Regions from separate parts of the Nocardiopsis lambiniae genome, predicted to be linked through region 1. Evidence: riboswitches for the same ligand, from Rfam matches in the RefSeq annotation. Region 1 holds a riboswitch; each other region holds the start of a gene.
What was found. Region 1 has a riboswitch for thiamine pyrophosphate ahead of thiD (bifunctional hydroxymethylpyrimidine kinase/phosphomethylpyrimidine kinase). Riboswitches for the same ligand answer to the same signal wherever they lie in the genome.
Positions count from the first base shown of each region.

Region 2: another riboswitch for thiamine pyrophosphate. It lies ahead of RM479_RS05065 (ECF transporter S component); the one in region 1 lies ahead of thiD (bifunctional hydroxymethylpyrimidine kinase/phosphomethylpyrimidine kinase).
Region 3: another riboswitch for thiamine pyrophosphate. It lies ahead of thiO (glycine oxidase ThiO); the one in region 1 lies ahead of thiD (bifunctional hydroxymethylpyrimidine kinase/phosphomethylpyrimidine kinase).

Region 1 covers NZ_JAVREP010000001.1:854,066-863,639, forward strand. Annotated here, with positions in the region: gene RM479_RS03745 (DUF368 domain-containing protein) at 296-1,222, shown strand; TPP riboswitch at 1,458-1,568, shown strand; gene thiD (bifunctional hydroxymethylpyrimidine kinase/phosphomethylpyrimidine kinase) at 1,559-2,362, shown strand; gene RM479_RS03755 (alanine/glycine:cation symporter family protein) at 2,435-3,853, opposite strand; gene RM479_RS03760 (DUF6457 domain-containing protein) at 4,069-4,326, opposite strand; gene RM479_RS03765 (glycosyltransferase family 4 protein) at 4,554-5,762, shown strand; gene RM479_RS03770 (pyridoxal phosphate-dependent aminotransferase) at 5,895-7,223, opposite strand; gene RM479_RS03775 (LysR family transcriptional regulator) at 7,356-8,300, shown strand; gene RM479_RS03780 (hypothetical protein) at 8,371-8,703, opposite strand; gene RM479_RS03785 (glycosyltransferase) at 8,831-9,574, opposite strand, start outside.
Region 2 covers NZ_JAVREP010000002.1:142,734-152,307, reverse strand. Annotated here, with positions in the region: gene RM479_RS05070 (transglycosylase domain-containing protein) at 736-2,856, shown strand; TPP riboswitch at 3,116-3,221, shown strand; gene RM479_RS05065 (ECF transporter S component) at 3,324-3,935, shown strand; gene RM479_RS05060 (ABC transporter ATP-binding protein) at 3,939-5,492, shown strand; gene RM479_RS05055 (energy-coupling factor transporter transmembrane component T family protein) at 5,479-6,267, shown strand; gene RM479_RS05050 (enoyl-CoA hydratase/isomerase family protein) at 6,302-7,111, shown strand; gene RM479_RS05045 (bifunctional serine/threonine protein kinase/MFS transporter) at 7,447-9,574, shown strand, end outside.
Region 3 covers NZ_JAVREP010000005.1:261,240-270,813, reverse strand. Annotated here, with positions in the region: gene RM479_RS10435 (DUF817 domain-containing protein) at 103-879, shown strand; gene RM479_RS10430 (polyprenyl synthetase family protein) at 898-1,983, shown strand; gene RM479_RS10425 (DUF418 domain-containing protein) at 2,108-3,388, shown strand; gene RM479_RS10420 (SDR family oxidoreductase) at 3,457-4,350, shown strand; gene RM479_RS10415 (zinc-binding dehydrogenase) at 4,491-5,486, shown strand; gene thiE (thiamine phosphate synthase) at 5,547-6,212, opposite strand; gene RM479_RS10405 (Rv2175c family DNA-binding protein) at 6,287-6,646, opposite strand; TPP riboswitch at 6,762-6,872, shown strand; gene thiO (glycine oxidase ThiO) at 6,841-8,103, shown strand; gene thiS (sulfur carrier protein ThiS) at 8,109-8,324, shown strand; gene RM479_RS10390 (thiazole synthase) at 8,327-9,097, shown strand.

The sequences.
Region 1 (9,574 bases):
GTTTCGGTTATCAGACCAATGTGCTCATGACGAGCCGGAACATCGACATCGGACGCGTGAAGGCCGTAGCCACGTGCCCGTACGGCACTAGACTGGCATCGCCGCCTCCAGAGCCCCCTCCCCGGGGAGCGAACGGACCGCAACCCCGCTACGGGGCACGGGATCACACGTCAGTGAGCGGCGGAAACCCCCTCCTCTCCCGGACCCCTCGTCCCTGGGGTCCGGCGGTATCGATGTCAGAACGGAGAACGGCGCCCCTCACCCCCACCGGACCGGGGCCGCGCCCAACGATCAGATGGCCAGAACAGCAGGCTCTTACCTCTTCAACATGGTGCGCGGAGGCGCGGTCGGCGCTTCGGAGGCGCTCCCGGGCATCAGCGGCGGTACGGTCGCCCTGATCGTCGGACTGTACGACAAGCTGATCGGCGGGGCCGGTCACCTGGTCAGCGGCATCAAGCGCTACGTCACCGACGTCCCGCGCGGCCGGGGACCTGAACGTGCCAGGGCGCAGTTCCGGATGGTCGACTGGAGCGTGCTGATCCCCGCCCTCATCGGCATGGCCGTCTTCCTCGTCGGCGCCGCGATCGTCCTCGCCCCCCTCGTGGAGGCCTACCCGCAGTACGCCTACGCGATCTTCTTCGGCCTGGTGCTGGCCTGCCTGTGGATCCCCTACACGGGTTCGGGCAGCGCGTGGCGCCCCTGGCACTACCTCATCGCGCTGGCCTTCGCCGCCGGGGCCTTCCTCATCACCGGCCTGCCGGGGGCGAACCTGCCCACCCACCCCGTGGTGGTCTTCTTCGCCGCCGCGATCGCGATCTGCGCCCTGGTCCTGCCGGGACTGTCCGGTTCCTTCCTTCTGCTCACGATGGGCCTGTACGAGCCCACGATGAACGCGGTGCGCGACGTGGACCTCGTCTACCTGGGTGTCTTCGCCCTGGGCGCCCTCACCGGCCTGTCCCTGTTCGTCAAGGTGCTCCAGTACCTGTTGGAGAACTTCCACCACATGACCCTGGTCGTCCTGACGGGTCTCATGGCCGGGTCGCTGCGCGCGCTGTGGCCCTGGCAGAACGAGGACCGCGCCTTCGTGACACCGACCGACGTCCCGGTCACCGTCGCCCTCATGGTGCTCGGCTTCGCCGTGGTGACGGCCGCCATCGTCTGGGAGCGGCACAAGCTCGCCCGCGAGGCCGCCGACGCCAGGCCCGGGTCCGTCTCCGTCTGAGACCCCGGCGGGGCCCGCGGGAGCAGCGGGGGCCGCGCCGTCATCGGCCCGGACGGATGGAACCCCGTCCCCGAACGGCTTCCGTCTCCGGTCCGGCCGCCTCGCCCCACCGGTGGCGCGAGGCGGGACACCGAAGACGCGGCACCGGGAACACCCCGGCCGCGTGACGTCCCGGCGGCGACCCGCCGCCACCCCACAACGTCGCGAAGGCGACCGCACACCCGGGGGCCACGGGCCCCGAGGCGCGGGGTGCCGGGACGCGACCACCGGTCGCGTCCCGGCTGAGAGCACACCCGTCGAACCTGCCCTAGTTCGTACTAGCGAAGGAACGCCATCATGAGCGCGTACAACATCGTGTCCATCGCCGGCAGCGACCCCAGCGGGGGCGCCGGGATCCAGGCCGACCTCAAGGCCTTCTCCGCCCACGGGACCTTCGGGATGAGCGTGGTCACCGCGCTGACCGCCCAGTCCACGCGCGGCGTCACCGGGGTCCACCCCGTCCCGGCCGACTTCGTCGTCCGGCAGATGGACACGCTCTTCTCCGACGCGACCGTGCACGCGGTCAAGATCGGCATGCTCGGTACCGCCGAGGTCACCGAGGCCGTCGCCGAGGCGATCGACCGGCACGGCCTGCGCGGCGTCGTGGTGGACCCGGTGATGGTCGCCAAGAGCGGTGACCGGCTGCTGGAGACCTCGGCGATCGAGGCGCTGCGCACCGAACTGCTGCCCCGGGCCGACCTCATCACCCCGAACCTGCCCGAGGCCGCCGATCTCTTGGACGAGCCGGAGGCCACCGACCTGGCGGGCATGCGCGACCAGGCCCGCCGGCTCCTGGAGAGGGGACCGCGCCGGGTCCTGCTCAAGGGAGGCCACCTGACCGGCGGGGAGAGCGTGGACGTCCTGGTCTCCCGGGACGGCGACCTCCGGGAGTTCTCCGCGCCCCGGGTGGCCACCCGCAACACCCACGGCACCGGCTGCACCCTGTCCGCGTCCATCGCCGCGCTGCTGCCGCAGCGGCCGGACGCCGCCACCGCCGTGGCCGACGCCAAGTCCTACCTCACCGAGGCCCTGCGCCGCGCCGACGAGATCGACGCGGGCCACGGCCAGGGCCCGGTGCACCACTTCCACGCCTGGTGGTGACCCACCGACACGGGAAAGGGGGACCGGCGCCGGGCCGGTCCCCCTTCTCGTTCTCTCACGCCCTCGGGGCCGCTACCCCGTGACGTCGTCCATCACCGCGTCGGGATCACGCCAGTTCGGGTGATCGAAGAACTTCCTGGTCTCCGACACGATGAGCGGGGAGAGCACCAGCAGACCCACCAGGTTGGGCAGCGCCATCAGACCGTTGGCGATGTCGCTGAACAGCCACACCGAGTCCAGGCTGGCGACCGAGCCGATGAAGATGACGATGATGAAGAGGATCCGGTAGGGCAGCACGAGCTTGCGACCCGCCAGGAACTCGACGCACCGGTCACCGTAGTAGGACCAGCCGAGCAGGGTGGTGAAGGCGAACACCGCGACGGAGACCGCCACGATGACCGCGCCCGCCGGGGCCAGCCCGGGGCTGACGGCGCCCAGGCCCTCGGTCATCGCCTGGCTGGTCAGCAGCGAGCCGTCCGCGGAGTTCTCGCCCTGCCAGACACCGGTGGTGATGATGACCAGGCAGGTCATGGTGACCACGATGATGGTGTCGATGAAGGTCTGGGTCATGGAGACCATGGCCTGGCGCACCGGCTGCCTGGTCTTGGCGGCGGCGGCCGCGATGCCACCGGTGCCCAGACCCGACTCGTTGGAGAAGATGCCGCGCGCGAAGCCCATCTGGATGGCGATCAGCATCGTGGAGCCCGCGAACCCGCCGGCCGCGGCGGTGCCGGTGAAGGCGTCGGTGACCACGAGCTGGAACGCCGGCAGGATCTGCGCCCAGTTGGCCGCGAGCACCACCAGGCAGATGCCCACGTAGCAGATGATCATGATCGGGACGAGAGCGGAGGCGACCCGGCCGATGCTCTTGATGCCCCCGAGGATGACCGCTCCGGCCAGCAGCATCAGGACCAGGCCGATGATCCAGGTGTCGACACCGGTCACGCTGTTCACCTGCTGGGCGACGGTGTTGGCCTGGCTGCCGTTGCCGATACCGAAGGCGGCGATGGCGCCGAAGACCGCGAAGAGCACACCGAGGGTGGCGCCGAAGCCGCCGCCGATCCCGTACTTGAGGTAGTACATCGGGCCGCCGCTCTGCTCGCCCTTGGCGTCGGTGCGGCGGAACTTCACGCCCAGCAGGGCCTCGCTGTACTTGGTGGCCATGCCGAGGAAGCCGACGACCCACATCCAGAAGAGCGCGCCCGGACCGCCGATGCCGATGGCGAGCGCGGCACCGGCGATGTTGCCGACACCGACGGTGGCGGCGAGCGCGGTGCTCAGGGCCTGGTAATGGGAGATGTCGCCTTGGACGGAATCGTCTTCCTTGCGCCGGACCAGCGCGAGCCACAGGGCGTGTGGCAGGCGGAGGAGCTGGAGCAGGTTCAGGCGGATGGTGAGGAAAAGGCCGACGGCGAACAGCAGCGGAATGAGGACGAAGGGTCCCCAGATGATGCCGCTGATGAGGCCGGCCATTTCAAGGAGCTGGTCCACGGGGGATCTCCCTGTCGGTCAAGTGGATGGGGCCGAGGTCACCGCCGTGTCGGTGCGGGGGCCGGTGCCTCGTTGACGTGTCGGCACTGGTGAGCGCCTTGCGTTATCGGCAAAGAATTGCAGCGACGCGTAACGAACGCATCACATGACTTCGACATGAGGGTCTCTTCGGGAACCGGAGCGGACACCGGTACGTTCTTCGGCCGCTCGGCGTGTCACGTGTCACCTTCCTCGCGACCACCACGGCTCAGGGCGAGTTCGCTCAGGACCCGCGCGGCCCGTTCCGGGTCGGCCCCGCGACCGACCGCGACTCCGAGCAGGAAGGTGGTGAGCGGCGCCGCCGGGCGGGCGATGGAGTGCGCGGCATCCCTTGCCAGGTCGAGGATGCGTTCCACGTCCTCTTTGTTCAACGGTTCGCTCTCGGCGAGCCCGAGTTCGACGCGGACCGTCTCGGCCCATTCCACGAGGGTCACCGTTCAACTCCCTAGAGCAATGATTCGATCACGTGATGCGATCTTAGCCACCGTGAGGTCATCTCGGGGCAACCCCTGGTCGGGTGCGTCGTCCACGAGCGGTCACCGTCCGCTCGGTGAACCCACGCCCGCGCGTCGCGCCCGGTTCCCCCCGTCCCTCATCCGGGTTCACCGGGCCCGCCTAGCGTCGGAGACGGCCGTTCCCCCCGGCGTTGGGAGCAATGCGCATGTCCCCGATCGACACCCACAGCGACCGCATCCCGGTCCCCTCCCCCGCCGACGCGCACCGACCTCTGCGCGTGGCGATCGTGACCGAGTCCTTCCTCCCCCAGGTCAACGGGGTGACCAACTCCGTGTGCCGGGTCGCCGACATGCTGGCGGCCCAAGGGCACCGGGCGCTGATCCTGGCCCCGGGACACGACGGTCCCACCCACCAGTCGGGATTCCCGGTGGTCCGGACGCCCTCGATCCCCCTGCCCGGGTATCGCGGCTTCTCCCTGGGTCTGCCCGCCCGGCGCACCCTGACCACGGCGATCCGGTCGTTCTCGCCGGACGTGATCCACCTGGCCTCCCCCGCCCTCATGGGCATGGCGACGGTGGAGGCCGCCCGCCGCTGGGCGCTGCCGACGGTGGCGGTGTTCCAGACCGACCTGCCCGGTTTCGCCCGACGGTACGGGCTGCCGGGCACCGAGCACATCTGGACCGCGCTGCGCCGCGTCCACGCCGCGGTGGACCGCACCCTGGTGCCCTCCTCCGCGACGATGGAGGCCCTGTCGGCGCGGGGGTTCCCCCGGCTGGACCTGTGGCGGCGCGGGGTCGACGTCCGGCGCTTCCACCCCGACCACCGCGATGAGGAACTGCGCCGACGGCTGGCCCCGAACGGGGAGGCGATCGTGGGCTACGTCGGCCGGTTGGCCAAGGACAAGCGCGTCGACCTGCTCGAACACGTGCTGAAACTGCGCGGTGTGAAGGTGGTCGTCGTCGGGGACGGGCCGGAGCTGCCCCGGCTGCGGCGTCGGCTGCGCGGCGCGATCTTCACCGGCCAGCGCACCGGCGAAGACCTGTCCCGGCTGTACGCCTCCCTGGACCTGTTCGTGCACACCGGAGCGGACGAGACGTTCTGCCAGGCGGTCCAGGAGGCGCTGGCCTCGGGGGTGCCGGTGGTGGCGCCGGCCGCGGGCGGCCCGCTGGACCTGGTCGAGCACGAGCGCAACGGACTGTTGTACGCCCCGGACTCGGTGCGCGAGCTGCGGGTGGCGGTGGGCCGACTGGCGCACAACCGCTCGGTGCGCGAGACCCTGGCGGCCCGCGCCCGGGCGTCGGTGGAGCACCGCACCTGGGAGGCGGTGGGCGAGGAGCTCATCGGCCACTATCGCTCGGTCCTGGCCTCCAGCCGCGAACTCGCGGAGAGGAACAGCGCCGCGGGCGTCCCTTGAAGGCCCGGCGGGGCCGGTGAGGACCGCGGAGGACACCGGGCGGACCGGTGCCGACGCCGGGCGGGGGGAAGCGGGGGGAAGGGGAGCCCTTACCCGGGGACGTCCTCCCGGGCGGGGCTCGCCGGTCCTCGCTCAGCGCACGGACGTCGGTACCGTGACCCGCGTGCGGAGCACCGGCGCGCCCACGGGTCCGGCGAGCAGCGCGCCGAGCACCTCCCCCAAACGGTCCAGGTACGCGCGGATCCAGGGCAGCGCCAGTGGGTCGGTGGCGGCCAGGGCGGCGTAACGCCGTTCCTCGGTGTCGCCGTACAGCAGGCTGGTGGCGACCCGCATGCGCAGGGCCTCGGGTCCCTCCCCGAACTCGACGGCGGGCAGCACGCCCATCCCGAAGCGGTCGAGCAGCAGCCCGGTGAGCCCGGGGCCGGTGGTGACGCCGTGCAGCTCGGTCAGCCGTTCGCGCAGCGGCTCGAAGTCGGGGTAGAGGTAGAAGGCGGCACGCGGTGGAACGACGGCGGCCCCGGCCCGCGCGAACACGTCGGTGACGGCGCGGGCGACGATGCCGTGCAGGCGGCGGCTGCGGTCGACGTGGTCCACCAGTTCGGCGGGTTCGGTGAAGGCGTGGGCGGCGGCCTCCTGGATCGGGGCGGCCGGGCTCGACCAGATCTCGCTGGCCACCCCGAGGAGTCCGCCGCGCAGGCGGCGCCCGATCTCGGAGTCGGGCAGGCGCAGAACACCGATCCGCCAGCCTCCCAGCGCCAGGTTCTTGCTCAGTCCGGTGGAGATGACGGTGCGTTCGGGGGCGAATTCGGCCGGGCTGTGCACCTCGACGGGCGCGGCCTCGGGGCCCTCCGGGTGGACGAGGTCGCGGTAGATCTCGTCGGAGATGACGACCAGGTCGAGTTCGCGGGCGACCTCGGCCAGACGACGCACCGTCGCGCGGGTGGCGACCGTCCCGGTGGGGTTGTCGGGCAGGGTCGCGATGACGGCGTTGACGGTGCGTCCCGCCTCGCGGGCGGCGGTGACGGCGGCGTGCAGCAGGTCGGGCTGGGGGACGCCCCCCTCACCGGTGGCGGTGGGGACCAGCAGTGGACGGGAGCCGACCAGGCGGCTCTGCGCGGCGTAGCTGACCCAGCTGGGCGCGGCGATGGCGGTGTCGCCGCCCAGTGCCAGCAGAAGGCCGTACAGGAGCGGTTTGCTGCCGGGGCCGGCGATGACCGTGTCCGGATCGGTGGGCAGGCCGCGCCGCGCCCAGTAGCCGGCGGCGGCCTCGCGCAGTGCGGCGGAGCCGGCGACGGGGCCGTAGGCGTTGGCGCCGTTGCCCGCGGTGAGCCGGTCCCGCATGACCGGGTGGACCGGCAGGCCCGCCTCGCCGAACCCCAGGGGCAGCACGCGCACCCCCTGGCGGCGCTTGTCGGCGAGGGCTTCGTTGACTGCGAGGGTCGCGGAAACAGTGACGGTCATGGACGACTCATCTCCGGCTCGTGTTCTGGCGCTCGACCGTCTTTCGAGGTGACGGTCCATCGCCCCTCAGCCTTCCCATCCACGCCCTTCAGTACAAGCGACTCTTTTCGATGGTGAGCGTAAGCTCTGCTTATGCTCGATCTCCGGCGTCTCCAGATCCTCCGTGAGTTCTCCGTGCGGGGCACCATCGCGGCCACCGCGATGGCGCTGGGGTACACGCCCTCGGCCATCTCCCAGCAGTTGTCCGCGCTCGAACGGGAGACGGGGGTGGCCCTGCTCGACCGCACGCCGCGCGGCGCGGAGCTGACCGACGCCGGGCGTCTGCTGGTGGTCCACGCCGAGGAGATCCTGGCCCTGGTGGAGGCGACCGAGTCGATCCTGGCCGAACAGGCCGACGTGGCCCTGGGGGTGGTCAAGGTCACGGCCTTCCCCACCGCCGCCGTGGCGTTCGCGCCGTTGTTGGCGCCCTCCCTGCGCCGGTACGGGGAGATGCAGCTGGTGCTGCGGCAGACGCTGCTGTCGTCGGGCACGGAGAAGGTGCGCTCCCGTGAGGTGGACATCGCCCTGGTCGACGATTGGACCGGACAGCACCCGGGCCGGGGGGTGGACAGCGGCCTGAGGCACGTGCACCTGCTGCGCGACCCGCTGGTGTTGGCGGTCCCCCGGGGACACCGACTGGCCGACCCGGACGAGCCGGTGGTCTTGGAGCGGCTGTTGGGCGAGTCCTGGATCGTGGCGCCCGAGGGCGAGCGTTCGCGCTACGGCACGGACCTGTTGTTGGCGGAGGTGGGCGGGCTACCGTCGGCGGCCTGGGAGTTCGAGGGGTTGGGCACGGTACTGAGCCTGGTCTCACGCGGCATCGGGATCGCGGCGGTGCCCGCCCTGGCGATGGTGGGCGCCCCCGCGGGGCTGGTCCACCGCACACTGCCCGGCCGGGTCCCGGCGCGGCACGTGTACGCGGTACTGCGCCCGGCCTCGCTGCGCCGTCCGGCGGTCCAGGTCACCTTGCGGGCGTTGCGGGAGGCGGCCGGGACGGTCGCTTCCGAGTTGTCCGATCTGACCGACCGCCCCTCCTGAGGGGTCCGGACACGACGATGGCCCGGCCACCGGGGCCGGGCCATCGGGATGACCGTCGATGTCGCAACCTTCAACTCTCCTCACCGCTCCTGCGTCGGGCCTTGTCCACGCGACGGCGCAGTCTGCGGCAGATGTGGAGGACCCGGTCCCGGTCGTCTCGGGCGTTCCACCACCGGGCGTAGGCCTCCAGTCTCCGTTGTCGTAATGCCTCCAGTTCGGCTTCCATGCGGGTGACCCTGTATTCCAGGTCGATGCGTTCGCGTTCGAACGCCGACATGTCGCGCTCGTGGAAACCCGCTTCGCGTTCGGCGGCGAGCAGCCGCTCGGTGAGGGCCTCGTGCACGTCACCTTCGGGGGTGACCCTGCCGAGGACGCCGCGTCCATTGATGCCTTCGAACCACACACCTGATGTGTTTCCCGGGCCACGGAGATATCACCGACAGCCACGCAAAGAATGCGGAAAGTGGCAAACCTCGTCTTTTTCTCAATGCAGACAAAGAGGACATGATTCTCCGTTGGGCCGCCCGATCTCAGGCGACGGCGATCCGCTCCGGGCGCGTCGGCGGGAGCGCACTCGGCCGCAGGCCCCGGTAGACCTCCTCGAACCGCTCCAGTGAACGGTGGTGGTCGTGCCGCAACGCCAGTTCCCGGGCGGTCCCGCCCAGCGCCGAACGCGCCCTCCCCGCGCTCAGGACCGTGAGCAACCGGTCGGCCATGCGCACCGGATCGCCCGGCGGGAACAGGAATCCGTTGCGCCCCTCCTCCACCAGGTGCGGCAGCGCCATCGCGTCGGCCACCACCACCGGCAGCCCGGTGGCCATCGCCTCCAGGGTCGCGATGCTCTGCAACTCCGCCACGGCCGCGATCGCGAACACGTCCCCGGCCGCGTAGAACAGCGGCAGTTCGGCGTCCGGCACGAACCCGAGGAAGAACACCCGGTCGGCGACGCCCAGCTCGGCGGCCAGCACCCGTAGTGCCTCCTCGTCGCGCCCCAGACCGGCCAGGGCCAGCTGCGCGTCGTGCTCACGGGAGACCAGGGCCAGCGCCCGGATCGTGTCGTCGATCCGCTTGTCCTCGTCCAGCCGCCCGACGAACACGATGGTGTCCCGGTCGGGCAGTCCGAACCGGCCGCGCGCTGCCGACCGGTCGGAACGCGGGTGGAACCGCTCCAGGTCGATGCCGCACGAGATCGACTCGATCTCCCCGGCGAACCCCTTCTCCCTCAGCAGGGCGGCGGCGCGGGGGGTCGGCGTGGTCAGGTGATCGGCCTCCCC
Region 2 (9,574 bases), on a different contig from region 1:
CGTAATTGTCGTGGTTCGGGCGTTTTAGGGAGACGCCTTGGTTCTCGTCGGGCGGAAATAACCCAGAGTTAATCCAAGGCAAGACGGAGTTAACGAAGTTTCCGGATCGAGATCTGTCCGGATTGCCGCTTCGGTGCCCTCCGCTCTCTATCGTCTGCCCTCTCGTGTGGTTTGGCGGAGTACCATGGCCGGATAATTTATGTGATCCTCATCACACTGGGCGGGAGGGCTTCTGGCTGGTATTTGCCTGGTTTCACCTGGGTAAACTGCTCAAATCGGTCATAAGGCAACACCAGATTCGGGTGTCTCTCTGGTTGATACGGCATTCTCTGTGGTGAAAAGTCGGAAAACTGATCGGTCATGTTGGAGGCCGCAGGCGGGTGGGTAGGGATGACCAAATGCCCCGGGTGGGGGTCTGACCTTATTGCGGACATGCCCATGTGTCGGAATCATCTCCAGAGATCTTCTTGTCCGGGATTCACGGCTTCGTCGCTCGGGCGTGCTCTGCCGGTCCCGTGGCGTCTTGATGTCGAGGGATTGAAATGTCCGTTTCGTCAATCCGTGCAACCGTAGTGAGCGATGACCGATCTGAGGGCTTTGCTATATATTGATGAAGCTTTTCTGTGACACGCCCGTTCCGATGCCCAACGAGGCGGTCCGTCCCTGCGAGGGTGGTCGGCGCAGTGCCCTGCCCGTGTCTCACGGGCGGGGCGGCACTCGGCAGTAGGGGGCGACGTGACGGAGCCGAACCGGAAGGTCCGATCCCAGGAGGGGCGGGGCCGGACGATCCTGGGCCTGACGGGGGCGGGCGCGCTGGCGGGAGTGCTGTCCGCGGCGTTGGTCATGCCGTGGGCGGGCGGACTGGGACTGACCGCCAGGGACGCGGCGTCGGGGTTCATGGCGATGCCGGCCGACCTGGAGATCCCCCGTCTGGTCGAACGGGTGCTCATCACCGACGTCGACCACCGGCCCATCGCCGAGGTCGCCCAGCGCGAACGCGAGGTCGTGCGCCTGTCGGAGATCAGCCCGTGGGTGCCGGCCGCACTGATGGCGATCGAGGACGACCGTTTCCACGAACACTCCGGGCTCGACCTCAAGGGCCTCCTGCGCGCCGCCACCCGTACCGCGCAGGGCGACACCCAGGGCGGATCGACCATCACCCAGCAGTACGTCAAGAACCTGCTCATCGAGCAGGCCGCCAGCGAGGAGGAGCTGGAGCGCGCCAGCGAACGCACCATCAGCCGCAAACTCGTCGAGCTGCGCTACGCCATCGAGGTGGAGGACCGCCTCACCAAGGACGAGATCATGGAGGGCTACCTCAACCTCGCCTACTTCGGCGCGGGCGCCCACGGCATCGAGATCGCGGCCCGCCGCTACTTCTCGATCGCCGCGCAGGACCTCGACCCCGGCCAGGCGGCGACCATCGTCGGCCTGGTGCGCGCCCCCTCCTACTACGACCCGTTGACCAACCCCGACGCCGCCCGGCAACGACGCGACCTGGTGCTCGACCGGATGGAGTCCACCGGACACCTGGACGCCGCCGAGGCCGCGGAGTACAAGGGCGCCGACCTGGGGCTGGACCCCACGCCGCGCGGCGGTAGCTGCTACCACAGCGAGCAGCCGTTCTTCTGCGACTACGTCATGCGCTGGCTCCAGGAGTCCGAGGAGTTCGCCGAGGACCCCGAGGAGCGCCGGCGCCTGCTCGAACGCGGCGGCATCACCGTGCGCACCACCCTGGACTCCGCCATGCAGGAGGCCGCGCAGGAGGCCATCGACGAGCGGGTGCCGCCGGGGGACACCACCAAGTTCGCCGCGCAGGTCCTCGTGGAACCCGGCACCGGCAAGGTGCGGGCCATGGCCCAGAACATGCGGTACGGGTTCGATCCGGAGGAGGTCGGGACCACCTCCATCAACCTGGCGGTCGACCACGCCGACGGCGGATCGCACGGGTACCAGGCGGGGTCGACGTTCAAGACGTTCACGCTGGCCGCCGCCCTGGACAAGGGGCTGAAGTACAAGACCAGCTTCTCCTCGCCCAAGAACGTGTCGGTGAGCGGGTTGAGCAACTGCGACGGCGGTGTGATGTCCAAGTGGGAGGTCCGCAACGCCGGTGAGAGCGACGAGGGCTCGCACAACATGATCAGCGCCACCAAGGGCTCGGTGAACACCTACTTCGCCCAGCTCCAGCGGCGGGTGGGCCTGTGCGAGACGGCGGAGATGGCCGAACGGGTGGGGATCCACCGCGCGGACGGGGAACCGCTGGGCGTGTGGAGTTCCTTCACCCTGGGCGACCAGGAGGTCTCCCCGCTCACCGTGGCCAACGCCTACGCCACCTTCGCGTCCCGGGGGACCTTCTGCGAGCCCTACCCGGTGGCCGCGGTCACCGTGGGACGCGAGGGCGACGCCGACTTCCGTGAGATCCGCATGCGCTCGCACTGCGACGAGGACGCGGTGCCGACACACGTCGCCGACGGTGTCAACCATCTGCTCCAGCAGACCTTCAAGGGCGGTACCGCCAACGGCCTGGGCATCGACCGTCCGGCCGCCGGCAAGACCGGTACCACCGACAACGCGGCCTACGCCTGGTTCGCCGGGCACACGCCCAACCTGGCCTCGGCCGTGGTGGTCGGCGACATCCGGGGCGGCGAGAAGAACCCGCTCCAGGGGGTGTCGATCGGCGGCCGGTACTACGGGATCGTCTACGGCGGCACGCTGCCCGGGCCGATCTGGCAGGCCACGATGCGTCGGGCCGCGGCCGATCTGCCGGCGGAGTCCTTCGCCCCGTCGCCGTCCCGCTTCGGGAACCCATCGGCGACCCCGCCCAAGAAGAAGGAAGAAGAGGACGACAGCGCCTGACCCGCGAGGTCGGTCACGGGCCCGCCGGTGGGACGAAGACCGGGACCCGTGGCCGAAGGCCATCCGTCGGGGGCCTTGCGGGACCGGGGCGGGCACGGTGGACGGCCGAAGCGGTACGGGCCTCCCCGGGCCGGGGGCCGACCACCACGCGGCGGTCGGCCCCCTCGGTGTCGCGCGACCCGGCCCGAAGCGGGGCCGCGGGCCCGGACCAAGCGGGACCCGAGTCCTGGTGTTCTGCGACGTATGGCGCATAATGGGTGCGAACCGACAGGGGAGCGCGTGAGCGCTGAGAGTGCGGACCGACCGCAGACCCTTACACACCTGATCCGGGTAATGCCGGCGAAGGAAGTCGTGGGAATCGCCACCGACGGTCACGTCGCGCGGCGGAGGAGGACTCCGACGCGCCGTTCGACGGTGTCGCTCTTGGCCGTATCCGCCCCTCGTCACACCGACGAAGGGACACATCAATGGGCACCGACACCACCTCGGGTGGAACCTGGGACGACATCAGGGCACGGGCGCGCAGTTGGCGCACCGTCGACATCGTCGTCGCCGCCGTCCTGGGCGTCGCCATCGGCGTCGTCTTCTGGCTCTGGAACATCATCTGGTCGATCACCGCGCCGCTGTTCGTCGCCTTCCCGCCCGGGCAGGCCGTCGTCTACGGCATGTGGCTGATCTCCGGCGTCCTGGGCGGGCTCATCATCCGCAAGCCGGGAGCCGCCCTGCTCACCTCGATCGCCGCCGCCTCGGTGTCGGCGGTGCTGGGCACCCAGTGGGGGATCATGGTCATCCTCGACGGGACCCTCCAGGGCATCCTGCCCGAGTTGGTCTTCCTCGCCTTCGGCTACCGCCGCTGGGGCATGGGCGTGGCGGTCCTGGCCGCCGCCGTCGCCGGGATCTCCCCGGCCATCCGGGACAACATCACCTACAACGTCACCTGGCCGCTCCACTACCAGGTGATCTACGGGGTCATCGTCGTGATCAGCGCGGCCGTCATCGCCGGCGTCGGCGCCCGCCTGCTCACCACCGCCCTGGCCCGCTCCGGCGCCCTGGCCCCCTTCGCCTCGGCCAAGGGCTGATCCGTGGCGGAGGACGGACGCCCCGGCGCGCGCGTCGAACTCTCCGGATGGGGATGGCGGCACGCGGGCCGGGACACGCACACCCTGCGCGGGGTCGATCTCACCATCGACCCCGGCGAACGGGTGCTGCTGCTCGGCGCCTCCGGCACCGGCAAGTCGACCCTGCTGCACGCCCTCGCCGGGCTCACCGGCGACGACGGCGCGATCGGGGGCGATCAGGAGGGCCTGCTCCTGGTGGACGGGGAGCAGGCCCGCCGGGGTCGCGCCGGGGTCGCGCTGGTCGCCCAGGACCCCGAGTCGCAGATCGTCATGGCCCGTGCCGGGGACGACGTCGCCTTCGGTCCGGAGAACCTGGGGACGCCCCCGCACGAGATCCACGTGCGGGTGCGCGAGGCGCTCGACGACGTCGGGTTCCCCTACGGCCCGCGCCACCCCACCGGCGCGCTGTCGGGCGGGGAGAAACAGCGCCTGGTCATCGCCGGCGCGATGGCCATGCGTCCGCGCCTGCTGCTGCTCGACGAACCCACCGCCAACCTCGACCCGGTCGGGGCCGACCTGGTGCGCGGGGTGCTGGCCCGCCTGCTGGAACGGACCTCCGCGACGATGGTGCTGGTCGAGCACCGGGTCGCCGAGGTCGTCGACCTGGTGGACCGGGTGGTCGTCCTGACGGCCGGCGGCGGGGTGATCGCCGACGGCACCCCGCAGGCCGTGTTCGCCGAGCACGGCGCCGCGCTGGCCGCCCGCGGCGTATGGGTGCCCGGACACGGTCCCGCCCCCTCCCTGGAGGCCGCCCCCGGCGGAGGGACGCTGCTGACGGCCGCCGGTGTGACCGCCCGCACCCCGCCCGGGCTGGGCGTGCGGGTCCCGCCCCGGCGCGTGGTGCTGGAGGACGTGGACGTCGCGGTGCGGGCCGGTACCGCCACCGCGCTGACCGGGCCCAACGGGTCCGGCAAGTCGACCCTGCTCACCCTGTTGGCCGGATTGTCCCGCCCGTACCGGGGCGCGGTGCTGCCCCACGGTCCGCTGGCGCGGGTCGACCGGCGGCCGTTGGCGCGCTGGCCGGCCCGGAGACTGGCCCGGCACGTCGGCACCGTGTTCCAGCACGCCGAGGACCAGTTCGTCACCGGCACGGTCCGCGACGAACTGCGGTTCGCCCCGCTGCGCGCGGGCAGGGACAGGGCGGAGACCGAGGCGTGGGTGGACGAACTGCTCGAACGACTGCGCCTGACCGATCTCGCCGGTGTGCACCCGTACACGCTGTCCGGGGGCGAGAAACGACGGCTTTCGGTCGCGACCGCGTTGAGTTCCGGGCCCTCGCACGCCCCTGACGTGGTGCTCCTGGACGAACCGACCTTCGGCCAGGACACCCGCACGTGGACCGAGCTGGTGGAACTGCTCGGCGAACTGCGCACCGAGGGCCGCGCCATCGTCATGGCGACCCACGACGACCTCCTGCTGCGTCGACTGACCGACGTACGGATCCGGGTCGCCGAGGGCCGGGCCCGGGAGGACACCCGCACGGGGACGGCGGAGAGGGGGACCCGTGGCCGATCGTGAACACCACGGGGCGGTCGGGGACGCGCTCACCTTCGAGGCGCCCGAGGACGGCGGCGCCCGCCACTGGCTGACCCGGTTCAACCCGGCGGCCAAGCTCGTGGCCGCGCTGATCCTGGGCCTGGGCCTGGTTCCGGCGGTGGACGCCGTCACCGGTGGCGTGGTGCTGCTGGGCGTACTGGCGCTGGTGCCGTTCAGCGGACTGGACCGGCGCACCCTGCTGGTCCTGGGCGGCCCCTTCCTTCTCATGGGCCTTTCCAGCGGACTGGTCAACCACCTCTACGGCGTGGAGGGCTGGGAGGGCGCCCTGGGCGCGGCGGTGCGCCTGCTGGCGATCGCCCTGCCCGGTCTGCTCGTCGCCGCCGGCAGCGATCCCACCGACCTGGCCGACGGCCTCGTCCAGCGACTCCGGGTGCCCGAACGCCCCGCCATGGGCGTGCTGGCCGCACTGCGGCTCATCCCGCTGCTCGCCGACCAGTGGCGCACCATCACCCTGGCGCGCCGGGCCCGCGGACTGGAGGCGGGCCGCAACCCGGTCCGGATGGTGACGTTGTTCTTCGGGCGGATGTTCGCGCTCCTGGTCCGGGCCATCCGCACCGGCACGCTCATGGCCACCGCCATGGACGCGCGCGCGTTCGGCACCGGCCCGCGCAGCCGCTCACGGCACAGCCGCTGGCGCACCGCCGACACGCTGCTGCCGATCTGCGCGCTCCTGCTGTTGGTGTCCGCCTACGCCCTGTCCGCGCGGCTGGGCACCCTGGTACTGCTGTTCTCGTAGGCCGGGTGATAGGAATCCGGGGACAGTGACGTCGATGAACGAAGAGGTGGAGCACGTGGCCGAGTTCGTGCGCGTGGAGACCGACCCCGAACACCCGGCGGTCGCCGTGATCCGGCTGGACCGACCCAAGGTGAACGCGCTCAACGCGGTGCTGACCGCCGAGATCGCCGAGGCCGCCGCGCGGGTCGCCGCCGACCCGGCGACCCGCGCGGTCGTGGTCTACGGCGGCGAGCGGTTCTTCGTGGCGGGGGCCGACATCAAGGAGATGGCCGAGCGCACCCACGCCGAGATGCTGGAGTACGCCCGTGACCTCCAGGGCGCGCTGACCGCCGTGGCACGCATCCCCAAGCCGGTCGTGGCGGCCGTCACCGGGTACGCCCTGGGCGGCGGCCTGGAACTGGCGCTGGCCGCCGACTTCCGGGTGGTGGGGAGCAAGGCCGAGCTGGGCGTGCCCGAGATCCGGCTCGGAGTGATCCCCGGTGCCGGCGGCACCCAGCGGCTGCCCCGTCTCATCGGCCCGGCCCGCGCCAAGGAGATGATCTTCAGCGGTCGCCACGTCGGCGCCGACGAGGCGAAGGAGATCGGCCTGGTGGACGCCGTCGTCGCGGACGAGGACGTCTACGCCGAGGCGGTGGCCTACGTCGCCCGCTTCGCCGACGGTCCCGCGATCGCGCTGGCCGCCGCCAAGGAGACGGTGGACCGTGGTCTGGAGACCGACCTGGACACCGGCCTGGAGATCGAACGGCTGCACTTCGCGGGCCTGTTCGCCACCGAGGACCAGAAGATCGGCATGCGCAGCTTCGTCGAGCAGGGTCCGGGCAAGGCCGTCTTCACCGGCCGATGACACCGACCGGTCGCTGAGCCGGCATGGAGGGCGGGGTGGGTGTCACGGGCACGGTGTGACCGAAACACCCATCCCGGAGTCCGAAACCGGCCAGTTCGGGCACGGTGGGGGGAACCGCTCGCACGGTTTTTCCGTCATACTCGGTGATGGTCGTCCGACGAGGGGCCGGCCGCCGGAGCCCCCAGCCTTCCGGCGGCGCCGAGCGGACCACAGGGCCCCGTCGGAGGTCCGTACAAGCCAATGGTGACCCATCCCCCCGGCCGATAAGCTGGACGTGGCGGTATGCGGTCTTTTGAGGGGATGAGTTCTCGATGGCAATGTCGGCAGGTTTCCCCATGGGTGAGGAGCTGCCGGAGCGCATCGGCCACTACGTGATCCGCCGCCGCATCGGATCGGGCGGCATGGGCGTGGTGTACCAGGCCGAGGACCCCCGGACCCAGCAGTTCGTCGCGGTGAAGGTCCTCAAGCCGGAGGTCGCCGGTGACCGCATCGCGCGGGCCCGGCTCGCCCGTGAGGTCGAGACGATGCGCCGGGTGCAGAGTCCCAATGTGGCGGCGGTCGTCGACGCCAACACCGACGCCGAACTCCCCTGGGTGGTCACCGAGTACATCCCCGGCCCGACCCTGGACGCCACCGTCACCGACCACGGGCCGTTGCGCGGGCGCGCCCTCACCCGGTTCATCACCGGTCTGGCCCGGGCGATCAAGGACATCCACGCGGTGGAGGTCATCCACCGCGACCTCAAGCCCGGCAACGTCATCATCTCCAACGGCGAGCCGATCGTCATCGACTTCGGCATCGCCCACGCCGTCGACGGAGCCAAGCTGACCCAGACCGGCACCTTCGTCGGCACCCCCAGTTACCTCTCTCCCGAGGTGATCGAGGGCACCGCGCTGGGCCCGGCCACCGACATCCACGCCTGGGGCGGCACCGTCGCCTTCGCCTCCACCGGCCGCCCGCCCTACGGCGCGGGCGCCTTCGAGGTGATCTTCTTCCGCATCCTCAACGGCGAGATCGACATGGACGGGATGCACGAGGCGCTGCGGCCGTTGGTCGCGCGCGCCGTCTCCCGGGACATGCACCGCCGTCCCACCGCCACCGAACTGGTGGCGGAGGCCGGCCGGCTCAACCTGGACCTGCCCTGGACCGAGGACCCCGGTAACAAGTCCACCGGGCTGACCGGGAGCCACACCGTCCACCACCCGGTCGTTCCCGGGGCCGACCACTCCGGTGGCCGACCGGCCGCCGGCCTCGGCGGTGGTGCCGGCGCGGCCGGAGCCGGCGGCGCCACCGGGGGATCGGGTGGTTCCGGTGCCGCGGGCGCGGCCCTGGGCGGTGCCGCGCTGGGCGGCGCGGCCGGGTACCTGGCCAGCCGGATGACCCAGGGCGGCAACGAGGGGTGGGGCCCCTCGGGGAGCGGCCCGAACCCCACGGCCGGCGCCTGGTCGGCGCCCGCCGATCAGGTCTCCGAGGCGCGCAGCGAGTCGGGCCGGGGCGGATGGCGCACCGACGACGACGCCACCGACGACCTGTCCGGCGGACGCGATGCCCAGGCCTGGGACGGCGAGGCCACCGATGACCTGTCGGGGGCGCGCGACAGAGGCTGGGCCGTCGACGAGGACGCCACCGACGACCTGAGCGGTCGGGGCACCGATCGGATCGCGCCCCCCGGGGCGGGCGAGCCTAACGACCCCCGGGGCACCATGCGGATCAACCCGCTCGCCGATCCCGACGACGCGGGCACCCGGCGCATCGCACCGGTGCGCGACGAGGATGACCAGGGCACCATGCGCATCGACGCCGTGGACTCCGGTGACGGCGACCCGCAGGGCACGATGATGCTCGACCCGCGCGAGGTCGCGCGGGGCGGCGGCCGATCCCCCCTCGACTTCGAGGAGCCGGAGTACGATCCCCGTCAGGCCCCGCAGACCCAGTTCTTCAACACGCCCCTGCACAAGGGCGACTTCTCCGACATCCTCCCCCCTGTCGACGACGGCCGCGGCAACCGCACGCAGCAGTTCGACGAGGACGACTACGAGGAGAGCGGCGGATGGCTCGACCGCTTCCGCCGGGGCGGCAACGACCGGATGGGCGGCTACCTCCGGGGCGACAGCGAGACCGGTGAGTACAGCGAGTACGACTCCCTCTACGAGGAGGGGGAAGAGGGCGACGAGTACGAGGACCGGGTCTACCGGATGCACCCGTTGGTGCTCATCCCCGTGGTCCTTGCCCTGGCCGGTCTGGGGTTGGTCTTCCCGTGGATCGGCATCTTCCTGGGCATCCTCGTCATCGCGGGCCTGAGCGCCCTGGACGTGGTCAAGGCCGAGCACGCCAAGAGGTTGCAGACGCGCGGGGCGCGCAACTCCGACAGCGTGGTGGTGGCGCTCAGTTTCCCGTGGGCGTTCGGGCGGATGTTCCTGCGCACCGTCGGGTTCGGCCTGATCTACCTGGTGGCGGGCATCC
Region 3 (9,574 bases), on a different contig from region 1:
GGAAGGGACATCCCACTGAGTGAGACCGAGAACGAGGATCACATCGGGGCGCGACCGCGGACCACGGCGGGCGCGGGGGACCTGCGCCGTGCGTCCTCCTCCGTGTCCTTCCTCTTCGCGCAGCTGACGCGCTTCGGCCTGTTGCAGGCCCGCGCCTGCGCGTTCGCGGTGTGCATGTTCGCCGGCTTCGCGCTGTCGATGGCGGTCCCCCTGCCGATCGCCCGCTATGACGCGCTGTTGATCTACGCGGTGGCGGTGACCGCGCTGTTCTGGGCGCTGCGGCTGGAGACCGGCCGGGAGATCGCCGCGATCGCCGGATTCCACGTGGTGGGGCTGGCGTTCGAACTGTTCAAGGTGCGCATGGGTTCGTGGTCCTACCCCGGCCCCGGGTGGACCGTGGTGTGGGGCGTGCCGCTCTACAGCGGGTTCATGTACGCGGCGGTGGGCTCCTACATCGTGCGCGCCTGGCGCCTGTTCGACCTGGGGTTGACGAACTACCGCCCGTGGGCCGTCACGGCGGTGGCGATCGCGATCTACGCGAACTTCCTCACCCACCACTGGCTGCCCGACCTGCGGATCCCGCTGGCCGTGCTGTTGATCGCGGTGACCTGGGGCACGTGGGTGCACTTCACCGTGGGGGAACGACGGCCGCGCCTGCCGTTGGCGTTGTCGTTCCTGTTCATCGGGTTCTTCCTGTGGGTGGCGGAGAACATCTCGACGCTGTTCGACGCCTGGCGCTACCCCCACCAGACGGAGGTCTGGGCGCTGGTCCACCCGGCCAAGCTGGGCGCCTGGGCCCTGCTCGTGACGGTGTCGTTCGTACTGGTGGCGATGTGGAAGGGACCGGGGAGGCGGAAAGGGGCGGGGCCCTCGGGGTGAGCCGATAATGTGCTGGGTATGGCCGCTTTCTCATCATCCTCCTCCCTCTCCCCCGTCTCCGTGATCCGCTCGGACGTGGACCGGGAACTGGACGCGTTCTGCGCCGACCACCGGCTCACCCTGCTGGAGGTCGGGGAGGAGCTGGCCCCGGCCATGGACGCGCTGGAGGCGATGCTCACCGGGGGCAAGCGCCTGCGCCCCGCCTTCTGTTACCAGGGGTGGCGCGGCGCCGGGGGCGCGGCGGACGACGAGCGGATCGTGCGGGCGGCGGCCTCCCTGGAGTTCCTCCAGGCCTGCGCGCTCATCCACGACGACGTCATCGACAACAGCGACACCCGACGCGGCCTGCCCGCCACCCACAAGCGGCTCGCCGGGTTGCACGCCGAGCGTGGCTGGAGCGGCGACGGCGAGGGCTTCGGCCGGGGCGCGGCCGTGCTCATCGGCGACCTGTGCCTGGCCTGGTCCGACGAGATGTACCAGGCCAGCGGGTTCGCCCAGGACACCCTCGCGTGGGGGCGGCGGCCCTTCGACGCGATGCGCACCGAGGTGATGGCCGGGCAGTACCTGGACACCCTGGAGCAGGTGCGCGGTACCGGCACCAGGGAGGCGGCGCTGCGGGTGATGCGGTACAAGTCCGCCAAGTACACCGTGGAGCGGCCGCTGCACCTGGGCGCCGCGCTGGCGGGTCGCCTGCCGGAGCTGGAGGGCGTCTACACCGCCTACGGCATACCGCTCGGGGTGGCCTTCCAATTGCGCGACGACGTGCTGGGCGTGTTCGGCGACCCGACCACCACCGGCAAGCCGGCCGGTGACGACCTGCGCGAGGGCAAGCGGACCCTGGTGGTCGCCGAGACCCTGGCGCGCTCGGACGCCGCCGACGGCGCGCGCTTCACCGCCCTGCTGGGCGCTCCCGACCTGTCGGTGGGGTCGGTCGAGTGGATGTGCGGACTGATCGAGTCCTCCGGCGCGCTGGCCGCCTGTGAGGAGCTCATCGAGCGCTATTCCGAGGAGGCGCTGGCGGCGTTGGAGAGCCCGGAGCTGGACGACGCCGCCCGGGAGCCGCTGCGCACGATGGTGGCGGTCGCCACCCGCCGCACGCACTGATCCGCACGGGGGTATTCCCCTAAGGAATGTTTCAGGGTCTTTCACCCCACTAAAGTGCATTGTGCCCGACTCGTCCCTCCGGTTGAATCGATAAGAGATATATCGCGACCGGAAGGATCCATCCATGTCTCGGAACGCCGTGGCCCGCGGGCCGGCCGGAGTGGGCGAACGAGCGCTCGCCCCCGACCTGGCCCGCGGGTTCATGCTCCTGTTCATCGCCCTGGCCAACACCGTCTGGTACCTGTGGACGGTCCCCATGGGCGAGTTGGGCGCCCACCCGGCCCCGGAGAGCACGCTCGACTCCGTGACCCAGTTCTTCACCATCATGGTGGTGGACGGCCGCAGCTATCCGATGTTCGCGTTCCTGTTCGGCTACGGCATGGTGCAGCTGGCCATGCGCCAGGAGGCCGCCGGGGCGAGCGTCAAGGACGTCAACGCGCTGTTGCGCCGACGCAACCTGTGGCTCCTCGTGTTCGGGTTCTTCCACGCCCTGCTGCTGTGGTTCGGTGACGTCCTGGGCGCCTACGGCCTGGCCGGCCTGCTCCTGGGGTGGCTGTTCCTGCGCCGCAAGGACACCACCCTGCTGGTGTGGGCCTCGGTGTTCATCGGTCTCCTCGCCGCGCTGACCGCGTTCAGCCTCGTGGGGATGGTCCTGGCACCGGACGGCCCGAGCTCCGGGACCGGGATGGACGCGATGGCGGCGAGCGCCGCCGAGACCTCGATCCTGGGCGCCGCGCTCGGTCGCGTCATCGTCTGGCCCGTGGTCACCATCGCCCAGGGCCTCGTGGCGCTGGTCGTGCCGACCATGATCCTGCTCGCCTTCTGGGCGGCGCGCCGCCGGGTGCTGGAGGAGCCGGGGGCCCACCTCCCGCTGCTGCGATGGACCGCCGGGCTCGGCATCGCCATCGGCTGGCTGGGCGGCCTGCCCAACGCGCTGGCCCAGGTCGGCGTCTTGGAGCCGAACCCCACCCAGGCCTCGATGCTGGCCATCCCGCACATGTTGGCGGGACTGTTCGGCGGGCTGGGGTACGTCGCCCTGATCGCCCTGATCGCGCACGCGATCCAAAGGCGCGGGCGCGAGCCCGGCGTCGTACTGACCGCGATCACCGCCACCGGCAAGCGCTCCCTGTCGTCCTACCTGGCCCAGTCGGTGCTGTGCGCACCGATCCTGACCGCGTGGGGCCTGGGGCTGGCCGCGTACCTGACCTCGTGGACGATGTTCCTGTACGCGATCGGGGTGTGGCTGATCACCGTCGTGGCCGCCTACCTCATGGAGCGGGCGGGCATGCGGGGGCCGGCCGAGGTGCTGCTGCGCCGGCTCGCCTACCGGCGCAGCACGCGGACACCCGTGCCGGTCGGCGCGGTCCCGCCCGAGGGGGAGGATCAAGAGCGGGCCACTCCCTGACCCGTGGCCGCAAAAACGGGCGTGCCGGTGAGTGCCCGGCACGCCCTCGTCGTTCAGGATGGGGTGTCATGGGCGACGATCACATGACAAACCACACCATAGGGGTGACCGGGGCGACCGGGGCGGTGGGCGGGCGGGTGGCCGCCCGCATCGCGCGGCTGGGCCGGGCGCAACGGCTCATCGTGCGGGACCTCAACCGGGCACCCGATCACCCGGGCAGCACCGCCGCGATGGCGGCCTATGAGGACACCGCGAACTTCGCACGGGCCTGCCGTGGGGTGGACACGCTGTTCCTGGTCTCGGCGACGGAGTCGGAGGACCGGATCGACGCGCACCTGAGCGCGGTCGACGCGGCGGTCGCGGCGGGGGTGTCACGGATCGTCTACCTGTCCTTCCTGCAAGCGGGGCCGGCGTCGACGTTCACCTTCGCGCGGACGCACTTCTTCACCGAGGCCCACATCCGGTCGACGGGGGTGAGGTACACGTTCCTGAGACCCTCCCTGTACCTGGACCTGCTGCCGCACTGGGTGGACGAGGGCGGTGTGGTGCGCGGCCCCGCCGGTGAGGGCCGGGTGGCGTGGGTGGCCCGGGACGACATCGCGGACGTGGTGGCGGCGGTGCTGACCGACCCGGCCCTGGCCGCGGCGGCGGAGAACGCGACCTACGACGTGACCGGCCCGGAGGCGCTCTCCCTGGGGGCGACCGTCGAACGGTTGAGCGCGTTGACGGGCCGGACCATCAGGTACGTGCCCGAGACCCGGGAGGAGGCCCTGGTGTCCCGCAAGGCCACGGGGGCGCCCGAGTGGGAGATCGAGGGATGGGTCTCCTCGTACGAGGCGATCGCCGCCGGGGAGCTGGACGAGGTGGCGGCCACGGTACAGAAGGTGACCGGTCACCCCGCCCGTTCGATCGAGGGTTTCCTGCGCCGCCACCCGAGCGCTCTGTCGCACGTGTCCGTGTGAACCGCCGCGGCCCCTCCCCCCGGGGCCCTCCTTCACGCGCCCGGGATCTTCCTTCCCGGGTCTTGACCTCAATATTAGTTGAGGTTGGAGAGTGGTCGGTGTCGCGGAGAACGCGGCGGACGACCACCGGAAGGAAGAACATGCGCGCGATACGAGTGGACCGGTTCGGCGGACCCGAGGTGCTAGTGACCCGCGAGGTCCCCGACCCCGAGATCGGCCCCGGCACCGCGGAGATCGCGGTCGAGGCCGCCAACGTGATGTACCTGGAGGTCCTGGTCCGCTCGGGCTGGGGCCTCGACTACTTCCCCGTGGCCCCGCCGTACACCCCCGGCACGGGGGTCGCCGGAACGGTGACCCGGGTCGGACCGGGCGTGGACCCCGCATGGGTCGGGAGCCGGGTGGTGGCCGACACCCTGGAGCAGAACGAGGCCGGCGCCAAACTCCCCGTAGGCGGGTACGCCGAGCGGGCGGTGGTCCGGGCCGACGAGCTGGTCCGGGTCCCGGAGGGGGTCGACCCGCGGCACGCGCTGGCCCTGCTGTACGACGGACCCACCGCGCTGTCGCTGGCGCGGACCGCCGGGTACCGCACCGGACAGACGGTACTGGTGACCGCGGCGACCGGAGGCGCCGGCAGCCTGTCGGTGCAACTGGCCCGCCGGGCCGGGGCGCGGGTGATCGCCGCCGCCCGGGGCACGGCCAAACTCGACCTGGCCCGGCGACTGGGCGCGCACGAAGCGGTCGACTACTCCCTGCCCGGCTGGACCGACCGGGTGCGGGAGCTGACCGGCGGCCTCGGCGTGGACACGGCCCTGGACGGGGCGGGGGCGTCGCTGGGCGAGGCCGCCTTCACCACGGTGGCCGAGGGCGGGCGGTTCATCAGCTACGGGTCGGCCGGCGGCCGGCTCTCGGAGATCGAGCCCGCCCGGGCCCGTGAGCACAAGGTGCAGGTGTTCGGGCTGTTCGACATCAACAAGTCCGAGGGCGAGGCCGACGCGCTGACGGAGGCGCTGGACCTGGCCCGGTCCGGGGAACTGGTCCCGCACATCGGCCTGACCCTGCCCCTGGAGAAGGCCGACGAGGCCCACCGGGCCCTGGAGGAGCGCCGGGTCCTGGGCAAGGTGCTGCTGACCCCCTGACACGGCGGACCCCGGTCCCCCAAGCCGAATGCGCTTGGGTGACCGGGGCCGCCGGTGTTCTCAGACCTGGCGCGCGATGAGGCGGGCGCGCAGGGCGGCGGCAGCCGCCCGTGGGTCCTCGGCCTCGGTGATGGCGCGCACCACGACGATCCGGCGGGCCCCGGCGTCCAGGACCCGGTCCACGGTGTCGAGGTCGATACCGCCGATCGCGAACCAGGGCCGGCCGGTGTCCAGGGCTGCCGCCCGCTCCACCAGTCCGGTCCCCGCCGCCGGGCGGCCCGGCTTGGTGGGCGTGGCCCAGACCGGGCCCACGCAGAAGTAGTCGCTGCCCGGCTCCTCGGCGGAGGCCAGAGCGGCGTCGATGTCGTTGTTGGAGCGTCCGATCAGCGGGTCGGCCCCGATGATGTCCCGGGCCATGGGCACCGGCAGGTCGCGCTGCCCCAGGTGGAGCACGTCGGCGCGAACGGCGCGGGCGATGTCGGCGCGGTCGTTGACCGAGAGCAGGGCGCCGTGGCGTTCACACGCCTCCCGAAGCACCTCCAGGGCGGCGATCTCCTCGCGCGCCTCCAGGCCCTTGTCCCGGAGCTGGACGATGTCCACTCCCCCGGACAGGGCGGCCTCGGCGAACTCGGCGAGATCACCGCGTTCGCGACGGGCGTCGGTGCACAGGTACAGAAGGGATGCGTCCAGGCGCTTGCGCAGGCTGGTTCCGTGGCTGGTCCTCACGGTCACCAGCCTAGGCCTTGGACCCGGCTACCCCAAGGGGGCGGGCGACACGGCGCGCCCGCCACGGGGGTCGGTCAGAAGGCCAGGCCCTGGGCGCGTCGGCGCACCTCGGTGCCCCGGTTCTCGCGCATCGCCTGGATCGGGGTGCCGGGCAGCGTGTCGTCCGGGGTGAAGAGCCAGCGCAGGGCCTCCTCGGTGGAGTAGCCCGCGTCGCCGAGCAGGACGAGGGTGCCGGGCAGTCCCTTGACGATGTCGCCGCCGTCGATGAAGGCGGCGGGGACCGAGAGCTGCCCGCCCCGGACCACGCCCATGAGGCGGTTCTCCCGGATGAGCGTCTTGACGTGGTTCGGGCTCACGCCCAGCGGCGAGGCCGCCTCCCTGAGGGTCAGCCAGGTGCCGACCAGCGTGTCGAGGTTGGAATCGCTTGAAGTCACCCCACCAATCTGCCATATCCGCGCGGGCCCGGGACACGTTCGCGCGCCGCCCGGACGTCGCCGCCCTCGGTCTCGGACGCCCTCCGGGCGGGCCCGTAGTATGGGGGCGAACCGTAGAACGTCCCGCGGGAGCCGGGTGGACCCGGCTGAGAGGGAGGCTGACCGCCTCCGACCGCACGAACCTGATCCGGGTCATGCCGGCGAAGGGAGTGGAGAGCAGCACCGTGCCCACCTCGAACCCACCGCATCCCGACACGATTCATCCCACCTCTGAACCTTCGGAGGACCGACACGGTGTGATCGTCGTCGGCGGCGGTCTGGTCGGTCGGGTCACCGCCTGGCGGGCGGCCCAGGCCGGGCTCCGGGTCACCCTGATCGAACCCGACCCGGTCACCGACCCGGTCGGCGCCCGAGCCGCCTCCACCGTCGCGGCGGGCATGCTCACCCCGGCCACCGAGGCCGTGTTCGGTGAGGAACACCTCATGGGGTTCGGCGTCCGGTCGGCCGCCCTGTACCCCTCCTTCGTCGCCGAACTGGAGGAGGCGAGCGGCGTCCCCACGGGCCACCACGCCACCGGCACCCTGCTGGTCGCCTTCGACCGCGACGACCTGGCCGTCCTGGACCGCCTTCACGACCTGCAAAAACGCCTCGGGGTGACCACGGAACGACTCACCGGCCGTGAGTGCCGCCGACTGGAGCCGATGCTGGCCCCCTCGGTACGCGGCGGCGTGCTCGCCCCCGAGGACCACTCGGTGGACCCGCGCCTGCTGCTACGGGCCCTGGCCGTGGCCGGCGACCGTGCCGGGGTCACCGAGATCCGCTCCCGTGCGATCGCCGTGGAACGCCCCGGCCCGGGGGGCGCCCGGTTGGGCGTGACACCGGCCGACGGCCGGACGCTGCCCGCCGATCAGGTGGTCCTCGCCGCCGGCTGCTGGAGCGACCGGATCCGACTCCCCGAACCCGTGGTGCCGCCGCTGCGCCCCGTCAAGGGGCAGCTCCTGCGCGCCCGGGTGCCCGCCGGGGAGCCCCCGTTGGTGGAGCGGACCGTGCGCGGCCTGGTCCGGGGCTTCCCGGTCTACCTGGTGCCGCGCGCCGACGGCGAGATCGTCATCGGCGCCACCCAGGAGGAGCTGGGGTACGACACCGCGCCCACGGTGGGCGGCCTGTGGCAGGTGCTCCGGGACGCCCGTGAACTCGTCCCCGGGGTGACCGAACTGGAGATCACCGAGACCTGCGTGGGGTTGCGCCCCGGGTCCCCCGACAACGAACCGCTGCTGGGACCCACCCGGGTGCCCGGCCTGCACCTGGCCGGCGGGCACTTCCGGCACGGGGTGCTGCTGACACCGATCACCGGCGAGGTCATGGCCCACGCCCTGACCACCGGGACCCTGCCCGGGTACGCGCGCCGGTTCACCGCCGACCGCCTCACGGGCGGCGAGACCACGACCTGGAAGTGAGAGCAGTGGAGCTGATCGTCAACGGCGCCCCCCGCGAGGCCGCCGGCACCGTCACGGTCGAGGAGATCGTGCGCGAACTGACCGCCGCCGACGGCGGCGCGATCCCCGGCGGCATCGCCGTCGCCGTCAACGACGAGGTGGTGCGCCGCGCCGCCTGGGCCGACACGCCCTTGGACGCGGGCGACCGCGTCGACGTCCTCACCGCGGTACAGGGGGGCTGACCATGACCGCGCACACCGACGACCCCCTGGTCATCTCCGGGGTCTCCTTCGGTTCCCGGCTCATCACCGGGACCGGGGGGGCGCCCTCCCTGGAGGTGCTGGAGGAGGCGCTGATCGCCTCCGGCACCGAACTGACCACCGTGGCCATGCGCAGGGTCGCCCCGGGCGCCCGCGGCTCGGTGTGGGAGGTGCTGGAACGCAACGGGATCCGCCCGCTGCCCAACACCGCCGGGTGCTTCACCGCGACCGACGCGGTGCGCACCGCCCGTCTGGGCAGGGAGGCGCTGGGCACCGACTGGGTGAAGTTGGAGGTCGTGGCGGACGAGCACACGCTGCTGCCCGACCCGGTGGAGTTGTTGGAGGCGGCCGAACGGCTGGTGGACGAGGGGTTCGTGGTACTGCCCTACACCAACGACGACCCGGTACTGGCCCGCCGTCTGGAGCAGATCGGGTGCGTCGCGGTGATGCCCCTGGCCGCCCCGATCGGTTCGGGGTTGGGCATCCGCAATCCGCACAACCTGGAGCTGATCGTCGAACAGGCCGGGGTCCCGGTGATCGTCGACGCCGGCATCGGCACCGCCAGCGACGCGGCCCTGGCGATGGAGCTGGGCTGCGACGCGGTGCTGCTGGCCAGCGCGGTCACGCGGGCCGAGGACCCGGTGCTCATGGCCGGGGCGATGCGCGACGCCGTGCGCGCCGGCCGCGCCGCGCGACGGGCCGGCCGCATCCCGGTGCGCCGGCACGCGCGGGCCTCCTCTCCCGCCGTCGACTGACGCGGAGCGGCCCGCCGGGCCGGGAACGAGACCTCGAACACGTGGGGGCCGCGTCCCCTCCGTCATCATGTGGGGGAGACGGAACCGCGGGCGCTCATCGTGCGCCCGCGGCCACGGGGGAGGAGCCCCTCCCCCGTGCCGGCGGACCGGCCCAGCGGGGCGGACTTCCATGATCCCGGCGTTCGCGCAGGTCAGAGCGGTCGACCGAGGGCGTTACCAAGGACACCGGTGCGGCGGCGCCACGGCGTTGCCCCCATCGCCTACCGTGAAAGAGTCGCGCGTCCCCCGAATCGGGGTGTCGCGCGCCCGAGGACGACCCAGGACCGCACGCCCCCACCCCCCGTGGACCAGGGGCGGCGCGGCCGCGAACCGCGGGGCAGACCCGGGTCGGGCTTCCGCTATCGTGTCGGTTCGACACCCGGTGTCGGGTACGCGCCACCGACCGCGAAGCCCGCGCTCCCCGCAGCAAGGACACTA